4 regions of the Desulfallas thermosapovorans DSM 6562 genome follow, and region 3 is predicted to be linked to each of the others. Evidence: riboswitches for the same ligand, from Rfam matches in the RefSeq annotation. Region 3 holds a riboswitch; each other region holds the start of a gene.

Region 1 (5,465 bases), on a different contig from region 3:
GTACCGTCCGGGTAGTCATATATCAAATTCCGGGCCTCAATAATATATGGTCTCATAATATTCCTCCCGCATACAGCGCCCAGGCCGCCAGTATACCGTCAACCGTTACTATCACCAGCACGTGACGTGCCGACCAGTTCCGTTTTTCTTCCACAAAATGCAGCTGCCCGTCATAACAACGTGCCACCATGGCGTCATACATGCTTTGGGATTGCTTGTAGGACTTGATAAACATAGACATTATCAATTGGCTTAGAGCGGTAAACCCGGTGCGCATATTTCTATAACCCAGCCGGGAAGACTGGGCAGTGTATATTTGCCCGGACATTCCCAACAATATGAATATCAACCTGTATATTAAAGCAATTAACTCCACCACCAGTGCGGGCATCCGCAATTTTTTCAGTAAACCCACAGTCTCCGTCATGGGTGTAGTGAGGGATAAAAAATACAGACAGGAAACCGCACCCAGTGAGCGAAAAAACAATTCCGCCGCAGTAAGAAGACCTGCCCTGGTTATACCCACGGTAAAACTTCCCGGGTGGACGGCCCATAGAAACTGCTGTGGTTCACGGGTTACCGAAACCGCCACTGCCAACACGCCAATAATCAGAAAGGAGCTGGGCACCATCAGCAGCTTGGCATAAAATCGCCATGGTACCCCGGCCCCAAACACCACCACCCCGGCCATCAACAGCGTGATAACCAGGGATGTGGCCAGTGATGGCAAAGCCAGGCAAATCCCGATGGTAATTACAAAAAAGAGGGTTTTTTCACCGGGGTGCATCCGAACCAGTCTGTTGTTGTATGCAAAATGATCAATTAATAACATACCGGATATTTAATCCCTTTCGGATTTTTTACTGCCCTTCATATACCCCAGGTAATAACATATAAAGCCCGCCCCCAGCGCCCCTTGCAAAGCAAATAACAGGCTTTCAATTTCCCCGCTGGGTGGCTCCCAAATAGAGGAAAACCAGGGTTCATAGTGGGGATTGATTTGCATAATAGCTTCTTCCGCCTGCCCGTCAGCTCCTTCGAATGCCGCTCCGTTGGCCATGATAAGCGGTAGTACTATGAAGACTGCCAACAAAACAAGCAGTAGTAGATTATTGCGCAGCATATTATTTTTCACGATTACCGCACCTCCCCCTGTAGGTGATCAGGAATTACGGCCAGCTCAATAAGCTCGTTCTGATTGTAATTATACAGTAAATTAAAGACCAGTACAGTAAGTAATCCTTCACTGATGGCCAGGGGAATTTGGGTAACGGCAAAAATCGCGGAAAATTTAGTAAAGGAGGCCGCAACTCCCCCGACAGCATCCGGTATGGCCAGGGCTAATTGAATTGATGTGGTAATGTACGTGAGCAAATCACCCAGGGCTGCACCTGCAAAGACAGCCAGCCACACGGGTGTGCCCAGTCGCCGGCACAATCTGAAAACTCCATAAGCCACAAAGGGACCCACCACGGCCATGGAGAAGGCGTTGGCACCCAAGGTGGTAATGCCGCCATGGGCCAAAAGCAGCGCCTGGAACAACAGTACAATACTCCCCAGTACCGCCATGGCAGCCGGGCCGAACAATATAGCACCCAATCCCACACCCGTGGGATGGGAGCAACTACCCGTCACCGATGGTAATTTTAGGGCTGACAAGGCAAAGGCAAAGGCCCCGGCAAAGGCAATGAGCATTTTCATTTTAGGGTTTAAACCAACTGTTTTGTTAATTGAAATCAGTCCCATGATAAAAAATGGCAAGGTTAATAAATACCATGCCGCGCACCATGTCGAAGGCAGGTAGCCCTCCATAATGTGCATGGCGTAAGCATTTTCCGGTATCACCAGCACCAGCAGCATGAAATAAACAAATGCCAAGCAAATAAATTTGGGTCTTATTGCCTCAAATACCGTTGTTATTGATAATAAACCTTTCAATAAATGCACCTTCTTTCATTGTAATAAAACAAAACTACAACGCATTAAACGTGTAATAAAGCTGTGTAAATTTTTACCGGGGTTGTAATGGTAGCTGTTGGTTAATGACCTGTACAGCTTCATCCCACCGGTACTCCCTCTGCGTAGTGGCACTTGGCCTTTTGACAATCACAACGGGAATTTTCAAAGCAAGGGCAGCATCAATTTTTGTGTCGGTACCCCCGGCCCGGCCGCTGTCTTTGGTGACCACCACTGCAGCCCGGTACATTTTAAACAGTGCTTTGTTGATTTGTTTGGAAAAGGGCCCCTGCATGGCCACAATGTCCCTGGTATGAATGCCCATGTCCTGGCATTTTTTAACCACCTTGTGCTCGGGCAATACTCTTACCACTAATCGAATGCCTTGTGTTTTTTGCAGTGCTACGAAGTGTTCCAGATCGTGGCTGCCCGTGGTCAAAAAAATTGTTTTTCCTAAACCGGCAGCTTTTTGGGCAGCCTCGGGCATGGAGGATACCGGGTGCAGCAGTTCATGGCATATATCTGTCTCCTCCCGGCCTATGCGCAGGTACATTATATTGTTTGCCCGGCACTGCCGGGCCAGCTCATCTTCCCCTTTTCCATCGAATGGGTGCCTGGCGTCAACTACGGCCTGCACCCCCAGTTCTTCCAGCCAGGTACCTGTACCGGTGTTCAAATTTTTATCTACCAAGATAGCCCCGTATTCTACAGCCAGTTCCCTGCCATAATCCGTAGCGGCCAGGGCCCCCACCCGGTACCCTTGCCCTACAAGTGTTTGGGTTATTAATTTTCCATCGCCTGTACCCTGTAAAACTAGAATCAAATAAAACCACTCCCAGTACAAAACCCCCTGGTATTAGCAGGGGGTTTAAAAATCACGGCGACCGCAGGCAAACCACAGTTCAACCACCCCCTAATAAAACTATCAGCGGTGCGTTTGAACAGGCCCGGTTTGCTGATTTGGTTATGCGGCCCCAAGTAACTTTGGGTTACCATGCCTACACAGCGGAAGATGTAACCGAATTTAAGCTGTGCGCTTCTCGAGCCACAGCACCTGTTTACATGTATAACAATAACTAAAGCCTTAGCTCCCACGTCAGCTAAGGCTTATCTTCACACTACCGTAAAAATACCGATTATTACGGCTGCAAAGTATAACCACACCAATCCTCTCCGTGGGAGGTCATTTATGTGTGCAACCCGGGTAGGTCTCCTGACTTATGGTTCATTGCACGCCTTTTATCCTTCCCGGTTAAACCGGTGGTAATCAAAAGGTGGCTCGCCATTTACAGTGGCCGGACCGTCCAGGACTTTCACCTGGTTCCCTGTTATCCCCTGGTAAACTATGTTTAAGCATGCCAGGGGCACCCGAGCGGTAAACTTTGTTATTAGATTATATATATTTGCAATAATAACACATTTATGCCATATTGTCCATACTGTAGCGGCATTGATACACCCTGACAACTGTTTCACATGCTTTTAACCGATGACTATTGCAGCAATATGGACAACAACCCCAACGGATTGTTTAATAGCAACACATCCGTGGCATCGAAGCTCAGCGTCACATCCCTTGTAATATTTAATGGGACAACCTCCAAAGTAACAGTAGCCCGGGCAGTGGTACCCTGAACAGTTATATCCCGCACATTGTGCAGTTTGATATTACCCCTCAATTGGTCAACCAGCTTTTCAGCAACGGGAGTTGCAGCGCCCACATACCTTTGGACGATTTCCATATTGCCACTGTTAATACCATTGATCAGTTCGGTAACGGCATTCTTGATATCTTGTTCAGTAAGCACAACAGGGTTTTCTACATAATCTTTGCCGGGTGAGCAGCCTACCATAAGTATGGCAGCTGCAATTATAAAAATTAATACCCGCTTTATATCGTTTCTCATGCCCTGCCCGGTAATAGAACCCCGTACAATTAAAAATTTGTTAAAACAACCGGTCTCTTCCACCGGGTCTCCCTCCTTTAACAAAAATTGATATAACCGTTTTGGGGCGCTATATTCCGTACAATTGAGCGGCATTTCCTCCTGCCAGTGCACTAATCAAATTTTCATCAACCTGACGGGAACGCATGTACTCCACCGCGTTTACAAACCCCGCCGGGTCATTGGGCATGATATTACTATAATCGCTGTTCATCATTCCTCGAGCGAACAGGTCAAGATGTTCCACCAGTACCGGAGCGGTCAGATTTTGTTCCCGCATGGTCAACCCCGGCAAGGCACCAAAATCATTAATTTGTCCGATGATATCAAGATGGGCGTGGTCAATAACCATTAGCGCAGGGTTAATACCTACTCGCCCGGCTATATTTAACATCTCATCCACCACAGCAGGCCGGTTTTCCTTGGGAGTATGTATAATAACCGGAACATTACAGTTTTTGGCCACCTCCAGCTGAGCCCGCAGTACATCCTTTTCCAAAGTCGAAATTTGGTTTATCCCTACTTCTCCGATGGCTACCACGGTATCACGATTGATAAACTCCGGCAAACTGTCAATCACCCTGGGCCAATCTTCCGGAATGCCGGCCGGGTGTACACCCACCGCCGAAAAAAGTTCTATGCCAAAGGAAGCGGCCAACTGTCTGTAAAACCCGTCAATCATTCTGAAATGGTCAAAATAGCTTTCAGCATGCCGGGCTGCCAAAACAATAGCGCAACTCACCATTTTGCCAATTCCTTTTTCCGCCATGATCCCAAAACCTGCATGGGGTATCATACCGGCATGGGTATGGCTTTCAATATAACATTTTGACATTTTAAAAACCTCTCTTTCATAACACTTAAATGTCAGGATACCAGGGATACATCGAGCTGGTAGACAAGTTCCCGAAAGGCTCTGGCTCCAATTTCTCGGGTGCAATATACAATCATAGTATATTTCCTGCACATTCATATTATTTCCTGCCGGCAACCGCGCGAATTGGAACAATACAAATTCAAAGCCCTAAAAAAAACAGGAACCTCTCGGTTCCGACGATAAAATCACCAGTAATTTTATTATAATGCATTATAATTCCCCTATTCTCCTACTGGTATTATGGTATGACCATAACAAAGCATCAAAATTACCTTGAATGCAAAATCTTTACCTGCTTGCTACTGATTTATGCATGACAATGTAACACTCAAATGTTGTTAAACAGGTACTCTTCGGCCTTGGACAAGTGCTCAAACATTGCCCTACGGGCTCCTTCGGGATCCTTGTTTTTAATGGCATCGTATATAGCTTGATGTTCTTTAATGATTCTCGGCGGGTTATCGGGATTTTGATACAGTACGTGCAATGTTGCGGATAAAACACGGCTCATAACATCACCGACGGTATTCATCAGTTTCAGCAGAAATGAATTATGAGAAGCCTCGGCAATGGTAAAATGAAACTGCAAGTCTGCCTCACCGCCCAAATTACCCTGTTCCACATCGTTCTTTAACCTTTGCAAAGACATATTAATGGTCTCTAATTGTTCAGGACTGCGACGCTGC
Region 2 (5,465 bases), on a different contig from region 3:
CCACCCGAGTCAGGTAAGTGAAGGAGTTATTAATTATTTATTTGCCGGCGCCATGTGCTTATTGGGATGTAGCGCGTTCTGGTTTGTGAAATATGTTATGTAATTAAGTGTGAACTATGGTGCAAGCATAAACGTTTAGCAGGCGATCCCCGGCTGAACGTTTTTGTTTTTGGCTCCCCTGCCGGCATGTGGTATGATATAAAAAATGCCAATTGGCAGTGGGAGGCGTTATCAATTGTCCGGTATCATGCATACGGTTGCCGAGCTTATGGCGGTGTCCGCCAGAACTGCACCCAAATGCTTGGGGCAGGATTATTTGGACATTCAAGTGTTGTCGGGTGACGACCTTCAAAGACTGGCCGATGAAATGGATAAATTCGGCCGGGAAACCGGTAAAGTTAATTTTGACCGTGACGCGGAAAACATCCGGCATTCGGAAGCCGTATTATTCGTGTCGTTACGCGAAAATGTCCCCCTGGGTCTTGATTGTGGTGCCTGTGGACATGAGCAATGTGCTCAATTGGAGAGCCGCCAGGGGCCGGATTTTTTAGGACCGCTATGCGCCTGGCGGGTGATGGACTTGGGGATTGCCCTTGGTTCGGCGGCTAAAACTGCGGGTATCCTGAATGTCGATAACCGGGTTATGTACCGGCCGGCTGTGGTGGCTAAAAAAATGGGTTTGGTCAAGGGGGCCATTGTTTGTGCCATCCCCATCTCGGCCACCAGCAAAAATATATATTTTGACCGGCCGGTAAAATAGCTGTGGGGGGCGCGGGCTATAACCAGGAAAAAGAGAAAGCTTGAGCACATCCGATACGCCATGGAATTGCCCGAGGTGCTACATCATTCCGGTTTTGCCGATCTTCTACTGGTGCATAATGCGCTGCCTGAGCTGGATTGGGACAAGCTGGACACTTCATGCAGTTTCATGGGTAAAAAACTGAAGGCACCACTGATGATTAACGCCATTACCGGGGGGCATTCCGGTGTACTGGGAATTAACCGGGAGTTAGCCAGGGCGGCTGCTTTTACGGGAATTGCCATGGCGGTGGGGTCCCAGCGGGCAGCGCTGGATGATCCGGCGGTGCGGGATACTTTTTCCGTGGCCAGGGAGTTTAATCCCGAAGGCCTGCTGCTGGCCAATCTGAGCGCCCTTTGCACCCTGGAACAGGCGCTGGAAGCCGTGGAAATGATTAATGCCGATGGTATCCAGCTTTATCTTAATGTGAACCAGGAGCTGGCTATGCCCGAGGGGGAAATGAATTTTAGCGGTGTTCTGGAAAATATCAGGAACCTGGCGGCGAATTTACCCGTACCGGTACTGGTTAAAGAAGTCGGTTGCGGCATGGCCCGGGAGACGGTAGCTGCTTTGGCTGATGCCGGAGTGCGCTACATAGATGTCAGCGGTTGGGGCGGTACCAATTTTGCAGCCATTGAGGGAAGGCGTGGCGGCAAGGGGGGTATTGCCCTGGAGCGTTGGGGTATACCCACGGCCATTAGTTTACTAGAGGCCCTTAATGCCGGTAAAACAATATCCGTGGTGGCCTCGGGGGGAGTGCGCACAGCGGAGGACGCTGCCAAGGCTCTGACCGCCGGGGCTTCCCTGGTGGCGCTGGCCGGGCCTTTTTTACGGGTCTTAAAGAAAAGGGGACCCGAGGGGCTGGTTCATTATATCGGTGAATTAATCTCCGGCCTCAAGCGGGTGATGATGCTTACCGGGGCTTCGCACATGGCGGCTCTGGCCAGACGCCCTCTGGTGATTACCGGGTTAACCGCAGCATGGCTTAAGCGGCGTGGTATTGATATTGATTGTTATGCCAGGCGTTGATTTTTTTTGCGGGCAAGCAGGAATTGCCAAGGTGGTGTGGAATAACTATATGGGTTATGATTGACCCTATAATAGGGCCCAGGTGAATTAGGATATATTTCATACAATTGAATACCACAGCAGGTGCCCTTTGGGAAAAGGGAGAATAGGGAACCGGGTGCAATTCCCGGGCGGTCCCGCCACTGTAACCGGGTAGCCCGCGCCATTTATAGCCACTGGTGATGTATCGCCGGGAAGGCGGCGCTTTAGGTGTCGATCCGGAAGCCAGGAGACCTGCCTGCTGTGCGGTAGACTCTTATTAATGAAAGGGTATATCGGTGGATGATGGTAAAGTTCACGGCCTTGTATGGCTGTGAACTTTTTTATCTCTACCGGGCATAGTAAAAATTTATTTACAGGAGGTTTTTTTATGCTGCTGACTGAAACCGTCAACAAGATTGGGATGCTGGATGATGTGGCCATGGCCCAAGCAAAGGAGCGGATGGATAGCTTAATCAAGCCCCCGGGCAGCCTGGGTCAATTGGAGCAGATAGCCCTGAAACTGGCCGGTATATTGGGCCAGCCGCGCCCGCGTATTGGTAAACGGGCTGTTATAGTAATGGCCGGTGATCACGGTGTGACGGATGAAGGGGTAAGCGCAGCGCCCCGGGATGTGACCTGGCAAATGTTGCCCGCTTTTATCAATGGGGTGGCCGGTATCGGAGTGCTGGCCCGGCATGCCGGAGCTTCCATTACGGTGGTGGACGTGGGTGTTGCGGCCGATGTAGATATACCCGGGGTATTAAAGCGCCGGGTCAAGGCGGGCACCGGTAACATTGCCGCCGGGCCGGCCATGACCCGGGATGAGGCTGTGGCGGCGCTGGAAGTGGGTATTGAAGTGGCCCGGGCCGAAATAGAACGGGGTGCCACACTGCTGGCTCTGGGTGATATGGGTATAGGCAATACTACACCCAGCAGTGCCATTTTAGCTGTGCTGGGTGGGTATTCCGTCAATGATGTAACCGGCCGGGGAACCATGATCAATGACGAGGTGCTGGATAAGAAGCGCCGGGCTATAACCCGGGCCTTGGAAATAAATCGTCCTGATCCGGCTGACGGCGTGGATGTTCTGGCCAAAGTGGGTGGCTTGGAAATAGCCGGCCTGGCCGGAGTAGTGCTGGGTTGTGCAGCTAATCGAGTGCCGGTAGTGGTTGACGGGTTTATTACCGGGGCGGCTGCTCTAATTGCCGCTGCCATAAAGCCCGAGTCCAAAAATTATATGCTGGCTTCTCACTTGTCCGGTGAGCCCGGTCACGGGTTAATGCTTGAACTCTTAGGGCTGACCCCCTTGCTACACATGGGGATGCGTTTGGGAGAAGGAACCGGAGCAGCCCTGGCTATGCATATTATTGACGCTGCCTGCCGGGTATTGGATGAAATGGTTACTTTCCAGGAAGCCGGCGTTATGGATATGGACGAAGAAAAGCTGCTCCAGGAGCATAGGTAGTATTTAGAACTCCCTGGGTTTGCAGATAATCTCCTTTACCTTGGTATCAAAGAAGTGGTTGGAATGGGCGGGCGCAATGACCGCAGCGGTATCGGCGCCTTTGCCCGTTCCGCCGATGGCAATGATTTCTTCCCCATATGGAATTAGCCCGGCATCCAGTGCCATGCCACTAATCTCCACACATACTTTAACCCCCTGGCCCAGCATGCGCAGGGTTTGGGCCATAATTTCGGAGGGGTAAACACCACCGAATTTATTGCGGATGGCCCGGTCCACTCCGGCCAACAGGTGGGTGGTAAATAATACCTGGATGCCCTTTTGATTGAGCTCGGCCAGAACTTCGTCACTCATGCGCCTGCTGCCCGGGTTGTCAAAGCCCACATGGTAGCTGACACATACCACCCGGCGGCCGCAATCAATTAATTTGCGGGCGGTATCCCCGCTGCTGGACGCTACGACGAGGTAATTGATATTTCTTTGGTTAGCCCTTTCCAGTGCGGCCTTTATGGTCGCATCGGTATTTTCGGGGCCTTTTTTTTCCCAGTACATAAAAAACCTCCCGGTATGTTTTTAACCCCCATTTTAGCCCAGTGCTTACAATTTGACAAGCACTGGGCTAAAAAAATAACGCCCCCTAGAAGGAGCGTTGGAAGAGGAGTATCATTTAAAAACTTGGGAGTATCTTGTCACTGCTATTATATATGTAAAAACAGGGTTTTATCTGTCAAACAAGTGACAAAGGCAGGTATTTTATCCGACAGATGACCGGTATTTACATAGAAAACTATTTGATTATTATGTTGTTAGCCTGTGCAGTAACTGGCAGGACGGGGCTGGTGAACTAAATTAAAAAATGTGTTATGATGAATAAAAAATAAAAGGCCTGACGGCCTTTTTGGTGGACGAGAGGGGATTCGAACCCCCGACCCCTGCGTTGCGAACGCAATGCTCTCCCGCTGAGCTACACGCCCCTGTACAATTTAATGAACAGAAACTATAATAGCATAAAATTCACTGATAATCAAGGGCTAAGTGTGGATTAAACAATATAAGCCAGTCAGATTGCTGCACTGGTTTGATACCGGTATACTAATTCAGAAAGATGACGGATGACCGCCACAGCTTCCCTATAACCGGGTGTTTCTTTGCTGGTAACCACTAGTATATAGGGCTGTTTAGGATGGGCAACGTAGGCGACATCATTATACGTTTCAGATGGAGGCCAGGTACCTATTTTATTGGCCACCTTTATATCCGGAGGCAGAGGCGCGGGGATGCGGTCTTTGAGCTTATTGTCAAACAGGTTTTCCAACAGCTTTTCCCCTGCCGGTTGCCGGGCCAAGCGCAGTACCTCCTGCATGTACAGCGCTAAATCACGGGGGCAGGTGATGTTTTGTTCATTGTCCACCACCTGTCCACCCAGGGAGCGCATAAATTCTTTTACATTTTCCTTGCCCAGGCGATCCAATAAAATATTAGTGGCCACGTTATCGCTGTAGAGTATGGAGTAATCGGCCAGTTGGGCTATGGTATAACTTTCTCCGGGCGGTTGGTTTTGCAGTATTCCGGTGCCACCTTCAAGGTGCTTGTCCCTGAAAAACAGCCGCTCGGACAAATTTAACTGCCCCTGGTCCGCCGCGCGGTAAAGGTATAGATTCATAGGTACCTTAAAGGTGCTGGCGGCATGAAAGACTGTACGGGAGTTATACCCAAACCCCCGGCCCGAATTTATATCAATGAAGTAAAGCCCGTAAACACCGGGTTGTTTATCCAGGTAACCGGCGATTTGTTCTTGCAGCGGTGAGTAATCAGGTACCGCGGAGGAGTTTTTTTTAAGCGGTTCACTGATACCTGCGGCGCCGGTTAGCAGCAACACCGTTAACAACGCATATAAAGCAGTTTTATTAAAGCGCAAGGGTAAGCCTCCCGTATTTATTTTGTTTAATTATTACAATATTACCATAATAAGTAAATATAGTCCAGTACACGGTTTTTTACTCAAGCGGAATCACAAATTGCGAAAAAAAATGTCAGTTTAAGTATGGAGCTAAAATATGCTATTTAATCCCTTTGCTATGATAAATAAAGAAGATGTACGTCGTAGTGTGGAAAAATTACGCAGGCAACACCCGGACCTGACCAACCGGGAGT
Region 3 (5,465 bases):
CCTTATATGAATATACTTGCGAGAATTCTCAGTTCAAATAATAAATTGATTATAAATTAAATTTAGGCCCTACTATTCTTTATGGAACAGTAGGGCTGTTTTGATAAAAATGGCCGGATCAGGCATTACTAGGCAATTACCTTGCCAGCCGTGGTGCTATCCTGACTGCCACACCGGCCAGTTCCCCCCAGGTAACCGGGTCTTGGGGTCTGAAATTGCCACCGGCGTCTGCGTCCATCAGGTTAAGTCCTGCGGCTATGGCTACATAATTTTTCTTGCCGCTGCCGATTTGCGCGGCGTCCTGGTAATCAAGAACAATGTTTAAGTCCTGGGCCTCGGCGACCTCCCGGTGACCGAGCATGTTCACCAGCCAGACCGCCAGGTCTTCCCGGGTCAAAATTGCGCCGGGGCGGAGTTTTCCCCCTGCTTCAACTATGTTGTAGTGCACGGCTTTCAGAATAACCTCCAGGTCCCCGTCATTATCCGTGACGTCGGAAAAGGGGGAGACGGTGGCGGTACTGTTGTAGCGGTAATCGCTGGGTATGGCGACAAGTACCCGCAGCCCTTCGCGCCTGGTAACACTACCGTTGGGATCAAACACTTCCGGTTCCGGCAGCAGCCCGCTTCTGGCCAGTAGCGCCAGGGGCAGCCGGGCCTGGTGACCGGCAATAATTTTATCATAGGCAATTAAGTCGGGATTATCACCGTATGTTCTGATTATTTCACCGGTCCGGGCATCAACGGCCAGGTTCTGTATATCGGCGTATACCAGCCTGACATTCCCGGTGTTCTCATTTGAATCGCTCTGGTAGCTGTTATATACCAGGGCAAATGGCTGGGCCTTCAAAAATGCTTGCAGTGCTTGATCCGGTGATATGATGTCCCTGGTGCCGGGGAAAGAACTTACAGCTCGTTGTGTCTTGTGGTATTCAGTTACTTCACCTGTATAACGGTCCACGATGATATGCACCATATCATCCATTAAAGGTACCCCGTTTACCAGCCTTACCCAACTGAAACTATAAGCGGGTTCTTTTCCATGAAAAGCGGGGATATTTCTTAGTAACATGTTTTCGGTGTTTTCCGGGCTGGCCTTGGATAGGAATGCGGTCGCTGCGGCCAGGGCCTTATCCCGTGTTATACCTTCTCCGGTGGCACCACGGCTCTCGGCCTGGCGATTGCGATAATCAACCATATCACCGGTGCTGGTATCAATCCCGACACTAATTTCACCGGATATGCGTGAACTATTATTCTGTTCCACCGAATAGTACCAGTATTCCATACTGTAGCCCGGGCCGCTGCTGTGCCCGCTGCCGGAACGCCTGACCGCACCCTCAATGCCTAACTTTTTAAAAAAGGATTCCGCTATTTGCGGCAGTTTGTCCGGGGCAATGGTTCCCTGTTTCGGCTGCCGGTCCGGTTTAGTTTTGGAGGCGGGCACGGGGGTGAGTTGTTGGGTAAACAAGCGGGCTTCCTCGATTGAAATTTCCTTGCCCTCATAATCCAGCGGGTTGCCGCTGGCCGCATCAAAGGCGTTGTAAGCGCTGTTTAATCTGTATATCAATCTGGCGCCTGGGGTTGGAGAACCTGGGTTTATAATATAACAGGGGTATAACCCCAGTTTGTTCACTACCTGGCTGGTAAAAGTATCCCGGTCCATGACAGGGTGTTGCGGTATATCGACATTGTCCATCCACTGGCAATAAAAATGTACCACCTGTTCCGATATGGCGTTAACTCCAACACTTAATGTATTGGCGTCAAACTGTTTCCCGTCAACTAGCTGGTGCCAGCTGAAATAATAAATCAGATTAATGCTGCCGTCATAATAAGCTGCCGGATCTATTTCCTGCTCTGCTATTTTACCGGTTTTATCAGGATGGTGTTTTTTGATAAAATCATCCGCGATTTTTTTAGCCTCGTCCCGGCTGAGCACCCGGGTATCGCCGGGGTACTTGTCGGGAATGTAGTGAAAATTAACCAGTTGTCCCGTTTCGGCGCTAAAACTGATGGATAGCCTGTATGGTAACGGTTCGCTCCGGCTATAAGTAACTGTCCATGTGTGTCCGCCAAAGTGCTGGTCACTGCTGAAGTCTACATGCAGTAAATTTTCCTTGCCCCTGATTATTTCCGGGAACAATTGAACCGCATGGCTAATGGCCTCCTCCCGGGTACTGATTTTACGGTTTTCTTCCTGGGCCGGTGCTGTTGTGCTAAAACAAAGCAGTAGTATAAACGAAACGAAAAGAATTAGTGGCTTGCGCAAGTTGAACCCTCCTTAGAAATAAATGCGGTATTGGTTAATACTTTATGCAACACCCCCTGTACAAAAAAAGTCACCCCGGTGCCTGGTGAGGTGACTGTGCTGTTATCTATCCGTATTGTTATTTTCTTCATATATTAACGTATCCCTGCCAAAGGATAAATTTTGTAAGCTATCCCATAAAAAAGAGCGCACGGTGCTAACAAAACGTTGTCTTAAGTGAACATCATCAAATAGCCGTTTTCTCAGGCCGAAGGTGATTTCCAACTGGATACCTTTACCCCTGCGACCGCGGTTGCAGATATTGGCTTGCCGCCGGCCCCTGTACTGGGCAGTGGTTTCTTTAATGGTGAAACCCGCCTCCCGAAGTGCTTTTTTTACCCCATTACCCAGTTCCTCATCGAGGCCGCCCACCATGATGAACTCCTCGGTACCATTGCGCAGTCCGTGCACGGTTAAAACTATCTCCGCCCGGGCTGCGGCCGCCAGAGCCCGGGGCTCGTCGAAGTTGTGGCTGGTGATATGTAGTTCCTTGCTGCTGGCGGCTTTAACACCTTCAAAAACGTAAAGGGCAAAATCATCCCCGGCAATCCACCCGGCAATGTCCGCGGTATAAGGTTCGATTATGCCACCGTGGGGTGCCATAATCAGGACAGGGTACTTGCCGCTTCTTAACTTGATGCGATAGTCCACGTTTTCTTGTTTATCCGCCTGTAATTCTTGAAAACTTCCATAGCGATCCGGCACATGAATCACCCCTTTTATTTCACTGCTGTAAGTGCAAGATTATATTAACCGGTACATTATACCATCTATATTTGATGCCGGAAAAAAATATTGCAAAATTGAAGGGATTTGGAACTTTAAGTTAAATAAATATAATAAAAGAATAATACTCAGGTTTTTGGGTGTCCCTTTTAAAGGGAAGAATAGGGAATTCAGGTGCAAGTCCTGAGCGGTCCCGCCACTGTAACCGGGGAAAACCTTGAATTAGACCACTCCTTTGTTAAAAGGGGGAAGGCTCAAGTAGTTTAATGATCCGGAAGCCAGGAGACCTGCCCATAAACTATAACACCTACCGCGTAAATACGGTAGCAAGAGATCGGATGATGGAAAAGTCCGGCCCATATGGGGCCGGGCTTTTTTAAATATGTGCAACTAAAGAGTTAGAAAAAATAAGGGAGGTAGTGGCTGTGTTAAACGCATTGCAAAATCGCATAATCATCCATCCGGAAAATTGCCGGGGATGCAGGCGTTGTGAGATGGCCTGTGCTTGGACGGATCAGGGGCTTGTTAATCCACGCTTAGCCGGTATACGTATCTGGAAGCTGGAGGATGAAGGCAAGGATTACCCGGTGTTCAACCAGTTGTGCCTGGACAGCTTCTGCGGAAAGGAACTGCCGGAAGAAAGGGGTTCGGGCGTACCGGCGTGTGTAGGCAGCTGCTTATTTAACGCTTTGGAAATGGCGGGAGGGAATGGCAATGAGTAAACAGTGGCATGGCTGGGCAGGAAAGGTGTTATGGGTGGATCTGAGCTCGAAATCCTACCAAACAACAGAACTACCGGCTGAGCTGGCGTATGGTTACCTGGGGCAATCCGGTGTTAACGCTCGGTTACTCTATGATCTGGCCCCGCAAGGGATGGACCCCTTTGACCCGAAGGCACCCCTCATTTTCGGTGTGGGACCGCTGTCTGGCACGTTGGCTCCCTGCTCCGGTCGTTTTACAGTTACCGCCAAGTCACCCCTTACCGGCATATTCGGGGATTCCAACTGCGGCGGTCACTGGGGTCCGGAACTAAAGCAAGCTGGTTATGACCATATTATTATTACAGGTCAAGCGGAGCACCCGGTGTATTTATGGCTGGACAATGACCGGGTAACCATTCGCGATGCCCGGCACCTCTGGGGCAAAGACACCTGGTCAACTGACGAGGCTATCAAAAAGGAGCTGGGTGATAACACTATACAAATAGCCTGTATTGGTCCGGCCGGGGAAAACCGGGTGCGTTTTGCCGCTATTATATGCAATCTGGCCCGGGCAGCAGCCCGCACCGGTCCCGGGGCGGTGATGGGCAGTAAAAATTTAAAGGCCATTGCTGTCAGGGGAAACATGGGCACTAGCGTGGCCAAACCGGCACAATTTCGCGAGGCCGTCGCACGTGCGGTGGAAGCTATCCGAAACGATCCCCTGTATGAAGTGGCTTCAACATTCGGTACCACAGCTATCACCGGATTGGCCCAAATGCTGGGTTTTCTACCAACCCGGAATTTCCAGCAATCCACCTTTGAAGAAGGGGAAAACTTGCGGGGTGAGGTGCTGCTGGAAAACTATATAACCAAGCGTAAAGGATGCTTCAACTGCCCGGTGAGCTGCAGCAGGTTTTACAAGGTAAGTAGTGGAGATTATGCCGGTACTCTGGGTGAGGGACCGGAATATGAAACCATATCGGCTTTTGGTTCCAAGTGCGGTAATGGTAATATGGAAAGCATATTATTTGCCAACACGCTGTGCAACAAACTGGGTCTGGACACCATATCCACAGGAAACGCTGTGGCCTGGGCCATGGAGGGATACCAGCGAGGTATAATCAAGGACAGTGATACCGGCCTGAACCAACCCTTGCACTGGGGCAGCCATAAACTGATTATAGAACTGATAAATAAGATAGCTCATCGCGAAGGTTTTGGCGGCTTGCTGGCAGAAGGGGCCTTGCGTGCCGCCAAAAAGATGGGTGGAGTGGAACTGGTGGTGCATAGCAAAGGTATGGATTACCCGGCGGTGGATGTGCGCGGCACCAAAGGTATGGCTTTATCTTTTGCGGTTTCGCCCCGGGGCGGTGACCACCTTAAGGGTTTACCCATGTATGAAGTCGGTCCCGAAATATATGCTAAAGATATTAAGGAACTGCTGGGTATTAATGTTACCCCTAATTATTGGATGAAATATGAAACCAAACCGCAATTAATGTATTGGCATGAAAATTGGCACTGTGTAGTGGATTCCCTGGGCCTTTGCAAACTTGAAGGCATTGCTATGAAACCGCTTCTGCCGGTGCATTTTCGGGATTTACTGGCCTTTGCCACCGGTTGGGATGTGGATGTCCTTGAACTGGAGTTGATTGGAGAACGAATATGGAATCTGGAGCGCTTGTTCAACATACGTGAGGGACTGCGCAGGCATGACGATATGCCGCCCG
Region 4 (5,465 bases), on a different contig from region 3:
ATTGGCATAGCCCCAAACCACCGCAGCGGCGCTGCGCGCCATGGAACGGGCATCCATAACCAGCACCACCGGGCATTGAAGTAACCGGGCCACCCGGGCGGAACTACCCTCGTCCGTGGAGCCAATGCCATCATACAAACCCATTACCCCTTCTATGATACTAATATCCGCACCCATCGCCGAGCGGGTGAACACTTCTTTTATCCCGTCTTCTCCCAGGAAAAAGGTGTCCAAATTCCTGGAAATCCGCCCGGTGGCCACCTGGTGAAAGCCGGGATCAATATAATCAGGTCCCACTTTATAGGGCTGAACCCGCATGCCGGAAGCGCTGAGCATAGCCATTATTGCTGTGGCTACAGTGGTTTTACCTGCTCCGCTATGTGTCCCGGCAATCATCAGGCGGGGAAAATTTGGCATTACTTATCACCTTCTATCTAATAAATTAACATGTTTAAATTTTTATGCTCCCACCAAGGTCGTTTAATTTTGCCGTACCGTTTAAACAGGTATGGTATACATGCAAGTACAGTATTCAGGCAATACATCACACTGGTACCAGGCGAGTAGCTTAATTTATGACTAGCCAGGCCAGTACCACAAGGCAAATCACAGCACAGGTCGAGGACAGGTACAGCATGTCCACCGCCCGGACAATATGATCCGGCCTGAACTCCTCCAACGGGTCACCCATATAAGTGCGAAATGAAGCCACCCCGTCATAGATATTACATCCCCCAAGCCTGACATGTATAGCCCCGGCCATAACCGACTCGGGTATGCCGCTGTTGGGACTGGGGTGACCGGCGGCATCCCTGCGCCATGCCCTCAGTGCCCGCTTCCAATCTCTTCCCGACAACCAGGCGGCCAGTAGCAGTACCAGGCCTGTCAGACGGGCCGGTATATATCCCGCCCAATCATCCAGCCGGGCTGACGCCCATCCCAAGTACAAATACCGGTCATTTTTGTAACCCAGCATAGAGTCCAGCGTGTTTATCGCCCGGTAGGCCATGGCCAGAGCAGGCCCGCCAAGGCAAGCATAAAAAAGCGGTGCCACCACGGCGTCGTTAATATTTTCGGCCACGGTTTCCACAGTAGCCCGCACCATTTGCTCCCTATCCATTGATTCGGTATCCCGGCCCACGATATAGCCCACCTGCCGGCGGGCCACCTGCTGATCATCCGCTAGCAGCAGTTGCCTTATGGTACCTGCCGCTTCGGCAAGACCTCTGGTAGCCAAAGTGGTGGAAACAATCCAGGCTCCCAAAAACAAATAAACATAATAACTGGCCTGCCGGGCTGCCCATAAAATAAGCATGGTAACACCAAAACTAACCACAACCACCGTTATGGCTATACCCACCCCCGCTGCTTTCAGGGCCAAAGGGGATGAGGCAACGCTCCTGGCCACCTTCTCCAGGCGGGCAATACCCCGGCCGATATATACCACCGGATGGGGTAAGCGGGGCGGGTCTCCAACCAACAAATCAATTATAAAACCGACCAGGGCAAATAAAACAAATATATTCATCTTTATATTTCCATTAAGCGGTAAATTAGCCCCATATCCAGGCTATTACGCACCAGTTCAGCCAACCGGTCATAACCCGCTTGTTTTTTTTGTTCGGTACTTATTATGGCTGCTTGCCCCTCAGTATCCAGACCCTTTTTCTTTTTCAGTATATTAACCAGGTGCCGCCTGAATAAATCATTATCAAATATACCGTGTATATATGTGCCCCATACAGACCCTTCGGCATTTTGCGCCCCGTCCGGCACATCCACCTGTTGACCGGAACGTGTTTCGATTATAAAAGCGGGCCTGGCTTGGGCACCCAATTCGGTTCGGCCCATATGAATCTCGTAACCTGTTAGGTGCCCGCCGAAACCGCCCAGGTAATCACCATCACCGGCCACCGTAGCTTGTACTTGGCTGGTCACCTTTTCCCTGGCAAAGGTTGTTTGCATATCCAGCAGCCCCAGCCCGGGAATATGTTCAATGGATGATTCGGTTTTAAAAGGGTCCTTAAGCTCACGGCCCAGCATTTGAAAGCCGCCGCAAATACCGACCACCGGCACTCCCCGGCGGGCCAATCGCACCACTTCACCCGCCAACCCGGTTTGTTTGAGATAAAGAAGATCCTCAATGGTATTTTTACTACCAGGTATAATAACCAAATCCGGCTGACCCAGCGTATCATCACAGCCCACATAGCGCAAATACACGCCGGGTTCACTTTCCAGGGGATCGAAATCAGTAAAGTTGGAGATCCGGGGCAAGCGCAACACGGCAATATCCACTTTGTCACCATCATTAACGGCCAGGTAATTCTTTCTCTCCATAACCACCGAATCTTCGTCCTGTATGTATAAATCATCAAAATAGGGCACTACGCCGCATACCGGCACCCCTGTTTTTTGTTCTAGGAATTTAATAGCGGGTTGAAATAAATTCACATCACCGCGAAATTTATTTATAATGATACCCTTAACCCTCTCCCTGTCCCCGGGGGGAAGCAATTCCAAAGTACCCACTACTGCCGCCAGGGCGCCGCCCCGGTCGATATCAGCCACCAGTAATACCGGTGCCCCGGCTTGACGGGCAACCTTCATATTTACAATATCAGTGGCCTGCAAGTTAACCTCCGCCGGGCTGCCAGCCCCCTCTATAACCACAATATCAAAATCGTTTTGCAGCCTTTCCAGTGCTACGGTAACCACACTCCATAGTTTGCCTGCCAGCTCTTGATGATAGTCCCAGGCGTTATAATTGTCCAGCGGGCGTCCCAGTACCACCACCTGGGACGAAGCGTTACCCGTAGGTTTTAGCAAAATGGGGTTCATGTCCACGCTGGGCGGCACACCGGCCGCCTCGGCCTGTACCACCTGTGCACGGCCCATTTCCCCGCCGTCAGCGGTGACAAATGAATTTAAAGCCATATTTTGGGATTTAAACGGTGCCACCCGGTAACCATCCTGGTAAAAAATGCGGCACAAAGCAGCCGTTAAAACACTTTTACCGGCGTGGGAAGCCGTTCCCTGAACCATTATTGTTTTGGCTGCCACCATTATACCCCCCTTTGTGCGCCGCCTGAGGCCATTGATTTTAACTCCAGCGGCAGGCCGGCCACTATATAAAATACCCGGTCGGCAAGTTCGGCCAGTAGCTGGTTGACCCGTCCCGCAATATCGCGGTATGACCTGCCCAGTTCATATTCAGGCACCAGACCACAACCCACCTCATTGCTAACCATGATCAAATGTAAATTTTTATCCCGGGCTACATGAACAATCTCCCTGGCCTCGGTGGTAATATGGTTTTCCTTTTCCAGTCCACCTGCACCGGGGCGGGGCATATTTTCATCCAGCAATAAATTAGACATCCAAAGGGTTATACAGTCTATCAACACCACAGTTCCCGGGGGCAGCGTTGACAGCACACCGGTCAGGTTGTGTGTTTCCTCCACCGTGCGCCAGGCTTCCGGCCGGCGCAGGCGATGCTCTTTAACCCGCTGGGCCATTTCATCATCATGTATGCCGGCGGTAGCCAAGTAAACAACATTTTTGCCGGACCTTGCGGCCAATTTTTCAGCAAATCTACTTTTTCCGCTGCGCGTGCCACCAATAACCAGCACTATTTCACTTAACAAAAGAATATCTCCCCCATCTTAAACGTTTTATATAATTTGAACAACTACGCACCTAAACAATTTATTAATTTTAATAAAATAAAACTCCAGCTTTCCAAAACTGGAGTTTAAGCGCCCCATTAAAGAAAGCCATCACCATCTCACGCAGGTTATTGGCAATCACAGGCAGGTTTCCTGGCTAACGGGTCATTGCCGACATACACCTTCCCCCGAAGAGTGGTTGGACCGGATGTACCGGCTATGGCGACTACCCGCTTACAGTGGCGCAAGACCGCTCAGGCTTCAACCTGATTCCCTATTATCCCCCGGGTACTGTGGCGCACCCGCCGGGCACCTGTGAAAAAAGATCATAAATTTAACCTTTTGTTTTACATTTGTGCCAAGCTTTATCCAAATGCAACAACTTGGCCCCATTCATACAAAATTATATCATAACTTAAAAAAAAAGACCCATTGTTAGGGTCGTCTTAAATAAGTATTTTTATTGATCTTTAATTTTCGCTTCCAGTTCCATAATCTGCCTGTTTTTCTTCAATAACCAGCAAGCATACTTGTAATTATTCCGGTGCAACCGGCGGTTTTCCTTCTCCAGCCTGGCCAAAAAGAATGTCTTTTCTTTTTCCACCTTTTCAACCAAGTTCATCAATACCCTGCGGCTAAGACGAAGTTGGTCCACTTTGTCCTCCAACTCCTGTATCCTGCGCTGGAAATACTGTACATCCGGGTATTCTTCCATCGCAACACCACCTTGACCGTCTTCTAATAGTTTTATTATATGACAGGTGGTAATTAAATAGACATATCAGGCCGGTACCCCGGAGCGTAAAAATTCGCCAATACGGCGCACTGCTTCTTCCAATACAGGCTCGTCCCGCACTAAAGCAATACGCAGGTAACCCTCGCCCATCTCCCCAAAGGCAGTGCCCGGGATCAACAAAACACCAGTACTGTTCAATAGTTTTAAAGCAAATTCCCTTGAGGAACAACTACACTCCTTAGGTAGGGGCGCCCAAACAAACATAGAAGCCTTAGGTCTGGGGACCTCCCAGCCCAGTTTAGCCAGGCCGTCCACCAGCACGTCCCGGCGCCGGCGATAACACTCCGCATTTTCCCGAACACAATCCTGGGGGCCCTCCAGGGCTGCTACGCCCGCCTCCTGCACAACGTTAAACACACCATAATCAATATTGGTTTTTATTTTATTCAATGCTTCCAAAATACCCGCATTGCCCACGGCAAATCCAACCCGACACCCGGCCATGTTATATGTTTTGGACAAAGAATAAAATTCAATGCCCACCTCCCGAGCACCGGGTACTTCAAGGAAGCTAACGGGTTTATAACCGTCAAAGGCCAGCTCGCAATAGGCAATATCGTGACAAACCACAATATCATAGGTGCGCGCAAAATCCACCAGTTCAGCAAAAAATTGCCGGTTAGCCGAAGCAGCCACCGGGTTGTTGGGGTAATTTACCCACAATAACTTTGCCCGCCGGGCCACCTCTCGGGGGATGTTTTTCAAATCAGGCAAAAAGTTGTTTTCTGCCAGCAAAGGCATAGGGTAAATTTCACCTTCAGCCAGTACAATACTGGTGGCATATATAGGATAGCCGGGATCGGGAATCAATGCTATATCCCCCGGGTTTATGTAGGCCATGGCTATGTGGGCTAAACCGTCCTGGGATCCCATTAGTACCAGCACCTCGTTATCAGGGTTTAATTCCACCCCAAACCTGTTTTTATACCAATTCGCAACCGCCCTGCACAATTCCGGCCGGCCCACCAGCGGGTAACGATAATTATCCAGTTTGTTCAAAG

Evidence for each region. Region 3 has a riboswitch for cobalamin ahead of LX24_RS08370 (4Fe-4S dicluster domain-containing protein). Riboswitches for the same ligand answer to the same signal wherever they lie in the genome.
Region 1: linked by a shared signal. The riboswitch ahead of cobK (precorrin-6A reductase) and the one ahead of LX24_RS08370 (4Fe-4S dicluster domain-containing protein) in region 3 are both predicted to bind cobalamin.
Region 2: linked by a shared signal. The riboswitch ahead of cobT (nicotinate-nucleotide--dimethylbenzimidazole phosphoribosyltransferase) and the one ahead of LX24_RS08370 (4Fe-4S dicluster domain-containing protein) in region 3 are both predicted to bind cobalamin.
Region 4: linked by a shared signal. The riboswitch ahead of cobU (bifunctional adenosylcobinamide kinase/adenosylcobinamide-phosphate guanylyltransferase) and the one ahead of LX24_RS08370 (4Fe-4S dicluster domain-containing protein) in region 3 are both predicted to bind cobalamin.

The regions. Positions count from the first base shown of each region.
Region 1 is NZ_VNHM01000005.1:93,417-98,881, forward strand. It holds gene LX24_RS05830 (energy-coupling factor ABC transporter ATP-binding protein) at 1-56, opposite strand, end outside; gene cbiQ (cobalt ECF transporter T component CbiQ) at 53-832, opposite strand; gene LX24_RS05840 (energy-coupling factor ABC transporter substrate-binding protein) at 842-1,123, opposite strand; gene LX24_RS05845 (energy-coupling factor ABC transporter permease) at 1,138-1,860, opposite strand; gene cobK (precorrin-6A reductase) at 2,012-2,779, opposite strand; cobalamin riboswitch at 3,143-3,343, opposite strand; gene LX24_RS05855 (hypothetical protein) at 3,450-3,926, opposite strand; gene LX24_RS05860 (TatD family hydrolase) at 3,973-4,737, opposite strand; gene LX24_RS05865 (FadR/GntR family transcriptional regulator) at 5,108-5,465, opposite strand, start outside.
Region 2 is NZ_VNHM01000002.1:148,829-154,293, forward strand. It holds gene LX24_RS02575 (hypothetical protein) at 1-103, shown strand, start outside; gene LX24_RS02580 (ferredoxin domain-containing protein) at 236-760, shown strand; gene fni (type 2 isopentenyl-diphosphate Delta-isomerase) at 779-1,828, shown strand; cobalamin riboswitch at 1,933-2,123, shown strand; gene cobT (nicotinate-nucleotide--dimethylbenzimidazole phosphoribosyltransferase) at 2,238-3,314, shown strand; gene LX24_RS02595 (pyruvate kinase alpha/beta domain-containing protein) at 3,318-3,863, opposite strand; tRNA gene LX24_RS02600 (tRNA-Ala) at 4,211-4,285, opposite strand; gene LX24_RS02605 (serine hydrolase) at 4,372-5,229, opposite strand; gene LX24_RS02610 (EcsC family protein) at 5,369-5,465, shown strand, end outside.
Region 3 is NZ_VNHM01000008.1:63,292-68,756, forward strand. It holds gene LX24_RS08360 (YcdB/YcdC domain-containing protein) at 137-2,269, opposite strand; gene LX24_RS08365 (poly-gamma-glutamate hydrolase family protein) at 2,372-3,013, opposite strand; cobalamin riboswitch at 3,156-3,343, shown strand; gene LX24_RS08370 (4Fe-4S dicluster domain-containing protein) at 3,460-3,756, shown strand; gene LX24_RS08375 (aldehyde ferredoxin oxidoreductase family protein) at 3,749-5,465, shown strand, end outside.
Region 4 is NZ_VNHM01000001.1:131,570-137,034, forward strand. It holds gene LX24_RS00630 (cobyrinic acid a,c-diamide synthase CobB) at 1-417, opposite strand, end outside; gene cbiB (adenosylcobinamide-phosphate synthase CbiB) at 569-1,528, opposite strand; gene LX24_RS00640 (cobyric acid synthase) at 1,531-3,066, opposite strand; gene cobU (bifunctional adenosylcobinamide kinase/adenosylcobinamide-phosphate guanylyltransferase) at 3,066-3,647, opposite strand; cobalamin riboswitch at 3,795-4,000, opposite strand; gene LX24_RS00650 (translation initiation factor 2) at 4,129-4,383, opposite strand; gene LX24_RS00655 (LL-diaminopimelate aminotransferase) at 4,450-5,465, opposite strand, start outside.